Regions from separate parts of the Mesorhizobium captivum genome, predicted to be linked through region 3. Evidence: predicted binding sites of a transcription regulator. Region 3 holds the regulator's gene; each other region holds the start of a gene.
The links. Region 3 encodes PhoB, which activates phosphate uptake and scavenging genes when phosphate is short. Its sites were predicted from a motif close to TGTCATNNANCTGTCAT; they were not measured.
Positions count from the first base shown of each region.

Region 1: the regulator PhoB is predicted to act here: its motif matches at 1,363-1,379, upstream of RFM40_RS12825 (RNA degradosome polyphosphate kinase).
Region 2: the regulator PhoB is predicted to act here: its motif matches at 1,768-1,784, upstream of RFM40_RS06570 (acid phosphatase).

Region 1 is NZ_JAVIJB010000012.1:72,845-76,122, reverse strand. It holds gene RFM40_RS12835 (FAD-dependent monooxygenase) at 1-1,025, opposite strand, end outside; gene RFM40_RS12830 (zinc-finger domain-containing protein) at 1,054-1,299, opposite strand; gene RFM40_RS12825 (RNA degradosome polyphosphate kinase) at 1,537-3,278, shown strand, end outside.
Region 2 is NZ_JAVIJB010000005.1:46,671-49,948, reverse strand. It holds gene RFM40_RS06570 (acid phosphatase) at 76-1,608, opposite strand; gene RFM40_RS06565 (cytochrome-c peroxidase) at 1,807-3,054, shown strand; gene RFM40_RS06560 (hypothetical protein) at 3,200-3,278, shown strand, end outside.
Region 3 is NZ_JAVIJB010000003.1:91,619-94,896, reverse strand. It holds gene xylF (D-xylose ABC transporter substrate-binding protein) at 1-30, opposite strand, end outside; gene RFM40_RS04485 (ROK family protein) at 298-1,542, shown strand; gene phoB (phosphate regulon transcriptional regulator PhoB) at 1,543-2,232, opposite strand; gene phoU (phosphate signaling complex protein PhoU) at 2,252-2,959, opposite strand; gene pstB (phosphate ABC transporter ATP-binding protein PstB) at 2,977-3,278, opposite strand, start outside.

The sequences.
Region 1 (3,278 bases), on a different contig from region 3:
GGATCGGCCGGGAAGTCGGCAACCAGGTCGGCGAGCATCGAGGCGTCTTCGATCGCCATAGCCGCGCCCTGCGCCGCGAAAGGCGTCATGGCATGCGCCGCGTCGCCAATCAGTGCCACCCCCTCCGGCATCGTCCAGCGCCTTTGCTCGACGGTGTGGATCGGAAACGCGGTCCATGGCCCGGCCAAGGCGACAAGCCTTGCCAGCGCCGCCGACGTGCCGCGCATGGAGCTGGCGAGAATGGCGGGGTCGGCATGGCCCGACCAGTCTTCGGCGATGCGCTCGCCCTTGGTGAAGGCGGCGAGGTTGAAGTCGCTGCCCCTGCTCACCGGATAGGCGACCATATGGAAGCCCGGATGCAGGAAGGTGGTGACGCAGTCGGCGGCGCCGATCGCCGCAAACGCCTGGCCGGCGGCGCTTGTCGCCGCAACCGTGGCGCGCCAGGCCAGCTCGCCGGAGAAGCGGCTTTTCCTGAAAGCGGGCTCCCTGCCGGCAAGCTGCGACCGAACCGACGACCAGACGCCGTCGGCGCCCACCAAAAGGCCGCCGGCCGCCTCCATGCTGCCGCTATCTCTATGGGCCGTGACGACGATATTTTGCGGCGCGACGGCGATGTCCGTCACCCGCGCTCCGGTGACGAGTTGGATCTCGGGCCGCTCTGCCACCCGCGCCGCCAGCGCCGCCTGCAGATCGGCGCGGTGCGCCACGAGATAGGGCGCGCCCCATCGCTCTTCCCCGACCTGGCCCAGCGGCACGCGCGCCAGCTCGCGCAAGGTTGCAGCGTCTTTCAGCACCACCGCTTCAGGCCGGATCGCACTCAGCCGTAACCGGTCGAGCGCGCCGAGCTGGCGCAGGATGCGGGTCGCGTTGGGGGAAAGCTGGATGCCGGCGCCTGCCGGTTCGAGCTGGCCGGCCTGCTCCAGCACCGTGGCGGCATAGCCACGCCCGGCAAAGGCAAGGGCCGACGTCAGCCCAGCGATGCCAGCCCCGGCGATGACGACCTGCCGGGACCGTGCCTCATCCATGATCTAGCAGTCATCCATGATCTGCGGATCAGGCGGCCTGATCGATATAGAGGCAGCCGGCCGGCTGAGTTTCCGTCGCCTTCAGCTTCGGCGAATAGCGATAGAGGGTCGAGCAATAGGGGCAGACCTTCTCATCGTCGTCGCCCATGTCGAGGAACACATGCGGATGGTCGAAAGGCGGGTTGGCGCCGGTGCACATGAATTCCTTGACGCCGATGTCGATCGCCGGATGGCCCGCGTCGTTCTGGAAATGGGGAATGGAACCGCCTGCCATCGTCGTCTCCTTCAGTTCGGCCCGTTTGCATCTGGATCATAACCGGGCAGTTTGCAAGATCGATGAAATGAAACTGTCGCAAAAGGCTGGCAGAGGATAAGTTGAGCCGGTTAAGCGCATGACCATGGAATCGGAGCGATTCCGCGACGGATCATGCGTCACAAAGGCATGTTAGAGCGTCCGTGACGACCGGCGATGTGGGCGCTCGAAAAGAACGGTAGCGGCAAGAGCGGGAACATGACCGAATTGAGGCCTGTACAGAGCGAGTTCATCACCGTCGAGGCGGCAAGCCCCGACGGCGGCAATCCCGACCGTTTCGTCAATCGGGAGTTCTCCTGGCTGCAGTTCAACCGGCGCGTGCTGGAGGAATCGCTGAACGAGCGCCATCCGCTACTCGAGCGCGTCCGCTTCCTGTCGATCTCGGCGGCCAATCTCGACGAGTTCTTCATGGTCCGCGTCGCCGGCCTCGCCGGCCAGGTGCGCGAGGGCATTGCGCTGAAGAGCCCGGACGGCCGCACGCCCGAGCAGCAGCTCGAGCAATTGCTGCGCGAGGTCGAACGCCTGCAGGAGGACCAGCAGAAGAGCCTGTCGACCTTGATGGAGCTGCTCAACAAGGAAGGCATCGAGAGCATCACCCGCGACGGGCTCAGCAAGGACGAGAGGGCCTGGCTGGAGGAGCACTTCCAGGAGCAGGTTTTCCCGGTGCTGACCCCGCTGTCGATCGACCCGGCGCACCCGTTCCCGTTCATCCCCAATCTCGGTTTCTCGATGGCGCTGCAATTGCGCCACCGCAAGAACGGCGAGGAGATGAGCGCGCTGCTGCGCCTGCCGGTGGCGCTGCGGCGCTTCATCCGTCTGCCCGACCGCAAGCACCATGTGCGCTTCATCCCGCTGGAGGAGGCGGTCGGCCTCTATATCGGCAAGCTTTTCCCCGGCTATGAGGTCAAGGGCTCCGGCACGTTCCGCATCATCCGCGACAGCGATATCGAGGTCGAGGAAGAGTCGGAAGATCTCGTGCGGCTGTTCGAGACGGCGCTGAAGCGCCGTCGCCGCGGGTCCGTGATCCGCATCGAATTCGACACGCTGATGCCGGCCGAGTTGCGCGACTTTGTCGCCGGCGAGCTCGGCGTCTCGTCGAGCCGCATCAGCGTGCTCACCGGCCCGCTGGCGCTCAACCAGATCTCCGAGATCGTCGCCATCCCGCGCGACGATCTCAAATTCACGCCCTACAATCCGCGCTTCCCCGAACGCATCCGCGAGCATGGCGGCGACTGCCTGGCCGCCATCCGGGAGAAGGACATCATCGTCCACCACCCCTATGAATCCTTCGACGTGGTGGTGCAGTTCCTGCGCCAGGCGGCGGCCGATCCGGAAGTCGTCGCCATCAAGCAGACGCTCTACCGCACGTCGAACGACAGCCCGATCGTGCGTGCATTGATCGACGCGGCCGAAGCCGGCAAGTCGGTCACGGCGCTGGTCGAGCTCAAGGCGCGCTTCGACGAAGAGGCCAACATCCGCTGGGCGCGCGATCTCGAGCGCGCCGGCGTCCAGGTCGTGTTCGGCTTCCTGGAATTGAAGACCCACGCCAAGATGTCGCTGATCGTGCGCCGCGAGGATGGAAGGCTGCGCAACTACGTCCATCTCGGCACCGGCAACTACCATCCGGTCACCGCCCGCATCTATACCGACCTGTCCTTCTTCACCACCGATCCGACGATCGCGCGCGACGTCGCGCAGATCTTCAACTTCATCACCGGCTATGCCGAACCGGCCGAGGAGATGCGCCTTGCCGTGTCGCCCTTCACGTTGCGCAACCGCATCCTGAGGCATATTTCCGAGGAGATCGTCCATGCGCGCGAGGGCCGGCCGGCCCGCATCTGGATGAAGATGAACTCGGTCGTCGATCCGACCGTCATCGACGCGCTCTATGACGCCAGCCGCGCCGGCGTCGAGATCGACCTCGTCGTACGCGGCATCTG
Region 2 (3,278 bases), on a different contig from region 3:
CCTACGAAGGCCCCCACTCCGGCCGCTGCGCGGCCACCTCTCCCCCCGCATTCGCGGAGGGAGAGGAAAAGCGTCTCACTTCGTCAAATCGAGCGCGGCCGTGAGATCCCCCATCGGCGGCTGGTCGTTGTTGCGCAGCGCCTTGTCGCGGGCGACGATGCCCGGCAGCACCGGCAGGTCGTAGCGCGCGGTGATGAAGCGCAGGATCGACGTCGTGTCGTACTGCGTGTGGTCGACCGTGCCCATCCTGGCATAGGGCGAGATGATGAGGGCCGGGACGCGGTTGCCCGGGCCCCAGCGGTCGGCCTTGGGCGGCGCGACATGATCCCAGAAGCCGCCATTCTCGTCATAGGTCACGACGACCAGCATATGCTGCCATTGCGGGCTCTTCTCCAGATGCGCGACGATGTCGGCCAGGTGCTTGTCGCCGGAGGTCACGTCGGCATAGCCGCCATGCTCGTTCAAATTGCCCTGCGGCTTGTAGAAGGTGACGGCAGGCAGCTTCCCGTCGTCGATCGCCTTGATGAACTCGGCGCCATCGAGGCCGCCGTCCTTGAGGTGTTCAGCCCGCGCGGCGGTGCCCGGCGCGTAAGCCGCGAAATAGTTGAAGGGCTGGTGATGGAACTGGAAGTTCGGCACGGGCGTCGCGTTCTTGCCGTCGAGCGAGGCCTGCCAGGCGCCGGAATACCAGGCCCAGTTCACGCCCTTCAGCGACAAGAGATCGCCGATGGTGATGTCGTGCTGCGGCGGCAGCGTGGTCGGCTGCGCCGGATCGGCCAGCGCCTTGTCGCCGCCCTCGGCCGGCTTGTTGGCGCTCGGCTGGTAAGGCGGCTGCATGGTATTGACGACGTAGAAGTCAGGCGAGATCGTCCCGTCATTGACGAATTTCGGAGCGCCACCCAGCGCGGAGGCCGGCGAATTGTCGGCTACCTTCAGCGTCACGCCATCGGGCTCGACGACGGCGATCTGGCCTTTCACCGGGCTGGTGTCGGCATGCGGGTAGAACGGCACGCAGGCGCAGGCGAGCATGAAGTGGTTGAGGAAGGAGCCGCCGAAGGCCCCCTTGAAGAAATTGTCGGCGAGCACGTATTTCTTGCCCACCGCCCACATCGGCAGCACCGAGCCGTCATAATGACCCATGACCAGCGAGCCGGAATCGGCCCAGGCGACGAACTTGTCGTTCTTGCCGGCGTCGATCTGCATCTGCTCCTGGTAGAAGCGGTGCCAGAGATCATGGGTGATGACGTCGGTGCCCTCGTTGAAACCCTTGGGATCGTCGATGGCGAAGACGGCATTGGCGAGATGCGCCGTCTGGGCTTCCGTCACCGCCGGCGTCACACCCTTGCCGGTCAGCCCGCCCCAGGCCGGCGGCAGCTCCGCAAGCGGCTTGCCGTCGCGGTCGAGCTGGCGCGCCTGGTAGGCCGAGACGTTGGCCAAACCGTTGGCGCCGGGGAAGCCGCCATAGAGGTTATCGAAACTGCGGTTCTCGGCATAGATGACGACGACGGTGTCGATTTTGTCATAGCCTGGAGGAACCGCCTGGGCAGCAGCGGTGAGCGATGCCAGCGCCGTCGAGGCGAGGCAAAGGGAGAGAAAGGACCGGATCATGGGGAAATGCCTCGTGGCTGGGGAATGGCTGGAGGAGCTTCTCGACGCTAGGGCGGGTGGTTGTCAGCTTTGTGACAGGGGTGGTGCGCGATGGGTATTAAGCGAACCTGTCACGCTGGCGCGAAGGAACTCGGCGCATAAAATTGAATGCATCCAAAACGTCATCAATCCGTAGCAATCCATCCCTACGCAAAAGCCATGCCACGATGGAAATCCGCCACGCTCGCAACCCTTGCCGGCATCGCCATCCTCTGGCCGGCCGACAGCCTGCCGGCGGGCAGTACCCGCCCCGGTCCGATGTCACGCGCGGAAGCCTTCGCGCGCGCCGAAGCGCTGACGGCGCTCGGGCGAAAAATGTTTTTCGATCCGTCGCTGTCGGCGTCGGGCAGGCAGGCCTGCTCGTCCTGCCACGAGCCCAACCATGCCTTCGGCCCGGCATCGGCCGCGCCGGTCGAGATGGGCGGGTCGAATCTCGACCAGCCCGGCCTGCGCGCCGTGCCGTCGCTGCGCTACCTGCAGGCGGCGCCCGCCTTCACCGAGCATTTCTATGATTCCGAGGACGAGGGCGACGAGAGCGTCGACAACGGCCCGACCGGCGGACTGACCTGGGACGGACGCGCCGACCACGGCAAGGACCAGGCGAGGATCCCGCTGCTCTCGCCATTCGAGATGGGCAACAAGGATGAAGGAGCCGTAGTCGACGCTTTGCGCAAGGCGCCCTATGCCGACGCCTTCAAGGCGGCCTTCGGCGCGGACGTGTTCGAGCATCCGCCCGAGGCCTTCGACGGGGCGGTGGAAGCGCTCGGCACCTTCGAGCAGAGCAGCGCAGATTTCTATCCCTATTCCAGCCGCTACGACGCCTTCCTCGCCGGCAAGCCGACCTTGACCGCGCAGGAGTTGCACGGCCGCGCGCTGTTCGAAGACGAGAACAAGGGCAATTGCGCAAGCTGCCATTTGAGCGAACCGGCGAACGACGGCGAGCCGCCGCAGTTCACCGATTTCGGATTGATCGCGATTGCCGTGCCGCGCAACCCGGCGATCCCGGCAAATGCCGATCCCAACTATTTCGATCTCGGCCTGTGCGGCCCGCTGCGCGCCGATTTCAAGGGCCGGGCTGAATATTGCGGCCTGTTCAAGACGCCGACGCTGCGCAACGTGGCGCTGCGCAAGAGCTTCTTCCACAACGGCTATTTCCACACGCTGCGCGAGGCGGTCGCCTTCTACGCCAGCCGCGACAGCGACCCAGGCCGCTGGTATCCGAAAAATGCCGACGGCACCGTCAACAAATTCGACGACCTGCCAAAAGCTTACCGGGGAAACCTCAACACCGACCCGCCCTTCAACGGCAAGAGACCCGGCGACAGGCCGGCGCTGACGGACGCCGAGATCGACGACATCGTCGCCTTCCTCGGCACGCTGACCGACGCCGACCAGGCGGGGCAGTGACGGCGCTGCGTTGCCCGAGCGCATTGTGCGGATTTGCCGTTCGGCATCGAATCGAAGTAATCGGACGAAAGCCTATGTGGGCTATATCACAGGACCGCCATGAAACGTCTGCCATATTAGAGGCTCTTCATGGAAGGGGTCTCGGATGAGATTCGTCGCGCTACAGGACCCGACCGACAGTTGGACGGTGTTTGATACGGCCAATGAGGAGCCCGCCGAATTTG
Region 3 (3,278 bases):
CGCCAGCATGGCGGCTGCGAAACTCTTCATGATTTTCCTCCCTGCGCCGCCTTGCGGCGCGACCCAGACTGGCCCGAAGGCCGGACACAGAGGCTTTTTTTCGAGCCTCGAAAAAACACTGATCCAACGCCGAAGCGCTGTCAACTGCGATTATGATGGTTCTTGAGGTGCCGCAGACTTTTTTTCGAGACCCGCAATAAATAATGACAGCCCCGGCAGCTTCTGCCAGTATCCTGGCACGTCGGCGACGGCCCATGGCATGATGAGAAGGCCGCGACGCCCGGGAGGAAGGAAAGGATGTCGGTCGGAATCCGCCACGACGACCTGCGCCGGCGCAACCGCGCCATGGTGCTCTCGGCCGTGCGCCGGGCCGGCCAGCCGTCGCGCACGGAAATCGCCGCGACCACCGGGCTCAGCCACTCGACGATTTCGGCGATCTCAGCGGACCTCATCCATGAAGGCATCCTGGCCGAGAGCAAGCCGAGCGAGACCGCGTCGCTGAAGCGCGGCCGGCCGCAAGTCGGCCTCGCCCTCAACCCCGAGGCGGCCGCGGTGGTGACGGTGGTGCTGTCGCTGAATTTCCTCTCCGTCGCCGTCATCGACTATGCCGGCCAGGTCATCGCCGAGGAGCAACGGCGCCTCGACACCCTCACCATGCCGCGCGACGAGCTGATCGGCGAATGCACGGCGATCGTCCGGCGTCGGCTGGAAGACCCCGATCTCGATGTCGCCAGCGTCGCCCGCATCGCCATGGGCATCCAGGGCATCACCGATTCCCATGCCCGCGCCATGCTGTGGTCGCCGATCACGCCGCTGACCGACATTCCTTTCGCCGACATCCTGGAGCATGAATTCGGCATTCCCGCCACCATGGAGAACGACTGCAACATGATGGCGGTGGCGCTGCAATGGCGCGACCCCGACCGCTATCGCGACAATTTCATCGCCATCCTGCTCTCGCACGGCATCGGCATGGGGCTGGTGCTGAAAGGCGAGTTGTTCACCGGCACACATTCCTCAGGCGGCGAGTTCGGCCACATGATCCACCGTCCCGGCGGCGCGCTCTGCCGCTGCGGGCGCCGCGGCTGCGTCGAGGCCTATGCCGGCAACTACGCCATCTGGCGCAGCGCCATGAAGATGAGCGAGGACGCCGAGCCGGTCGACGTCGGCGATGCCGACATGCGGGCTCTTGCCACGAAGGCGCGTGAAAAAGACGGGCCGGAGCGCGAGGCCTATCGCCGGGCGGGCGAGGCGCTGGGCTTTGGGCTGGGCAGCCTGTTCGCGCTGATCGACCCGGCGCCGGTCGCCATGGTCGGCGTCAGCGCGGCGGCTTTCGACCTGATCGAGCCGGCGCTGCGGGAAGCCATCGCCCAGACCGCCGGCGGCCAGCACTCCAAATCGATCTCCTTCGACACCGAGCCGAACGAATTGCCGCTGATCCGCGAAGGCTGCGCCATGCGCGCGCTGAGCTTCGTCGACCAGGAGATTTTCGCGCCGGGCGTCCAGGCGCGAGCAGGCGCCGCCGGGAAGAACGTGGCCTGATCAATCCTCGCGGATCGCGTAGCCGGCTCCACGGATGGTACGGATCACGTCCGGCATACGGCCGTTGTTGACCGCCTTGCGCAGGCGTCCGACATGCACGTCCACGGTGCGCTCGTCGATATAGATCGTCTCGCCCCAGACATTGTCGAGCAGCTGGCTGCGCGAGAACACGCGGCCGGGATGCCGCATCATGAATTCGAGCAACCGGAACTCGGTCGGGCCGAGCCTGATCTCGCTCTTCTTGCGGTAGACGCGGTGCGATTCGCGGTCGAGCACGATGTCGCCGACCTTGAGCACGCTGGACAGCACCTCCGGCTTGGCGCGGCGCAACAGCGCCTTGACCCTGGCCATGAATTCCGGCGTCGAGAACGGCTTGACCAGGTAGTCATCGGCGCCCGTCGAGAGGCCGCGCACCCTGTCGCTTTCCTCGCCGCGCGCGGTCAGCATGATGATCGGCAGCCGCTCGGTCTCCGGGCGCATCCTCAAGCGCCGGCAAAGCTCGATGCCGGAAACCGCCGGCACCATCCAGTCGAGCACCAGAAGGTCGGGCACGTTCTCCTGCAGGCGGATCTCGGCCTCGTCGCCGCGGGTCACCACCTCGACCTGGTAGCCCTCGGATTCGAGGTTATAGCGGAGCAGCACCCCCAGCGGCTCCTCGTCCTCCACCACCATGATGCGTGGGGCGATCATTTGGCAGGTACCTTCGCTGTCACGCCGCCGGAGCCGACATCGCCGTCTCGTCCTGCTTCGGACGGTTCGCGGGCAATTGGGTGCCGGTCAGCACATAATAGGCGTTCTCGGCGATGTTGGTGACATGGTCGCCGATGCGCTCCAGATTCTTGGCGCAGAACAGGAGATGCGTGCAGGCCGTGATGTTGCGCGGATCCTCCATCATGTAGGTCAGGAGCTCGCGGAACACGGATGTGTATTTGACGTCGATGCGCTCGTCGTCGTTCCTGAGCTTGGCAAGCGCCGTGGCGTCGCCCGCCGTGTACTCCTCGATGACACCCTGGACCTGGATCAGCACCAACTGCGCCATCGAGTCGATGGAGTGCGACAGGTCGCGTGGCGCAGCGCTGACGCCGACCGAGCCGACCCGCTTGGCGATGTTCTTGGCGAGATCGCCGATGCGCTCGAGGTCGCCGGCCATGCGGATCGCGCCGACCACGCTGCGCAGGTCGTCGGCCATCGGCTGGCGCTTGGCGATCAGCGTGATGGCGCGGTCGTCGAGCTCGCGCTGGCGCGCGTCCATGATGGCGTCGTCGGAGACCACGCGCTGCGCCATCGCGTTGTCGGAATTGAGCAGCGCCTTGGTCGAGGCGCCGACCATGGAGCCGGCAAGATCGCCCATGTCACGGATGAGCTGGCTGATCTGCCTCAGGTCCTCGTCGAAGGAAGCGACCGTATGGGCCATGATGGTGTCCTCGTATGAACTCAGCCGAAGCGGCCGGTGATGTAGTCCTGCGTGCGCTTCTCGCGGGGCGAGGTGAAGATCTTCTCGGTCCGGTCGAACTCGACCAGCTCGCCGAGATACATGAACGCCGTCTGCCGCGACACGCGCGCCGCCTGCTGCATGTTGTGGGTGACGATCACGATCGTGTAGTCGGCCTGCAACTCGTCGATCAGTTCCTCGATCTTGGCGGTCGACAGCGGATCGAGCGCCGAGGCCGGCTCGTCGAGCAGGATGACCTCCGGCTTCACCGCCACGGTGCGGGCGATGCAGAGCCGCTGCTGCT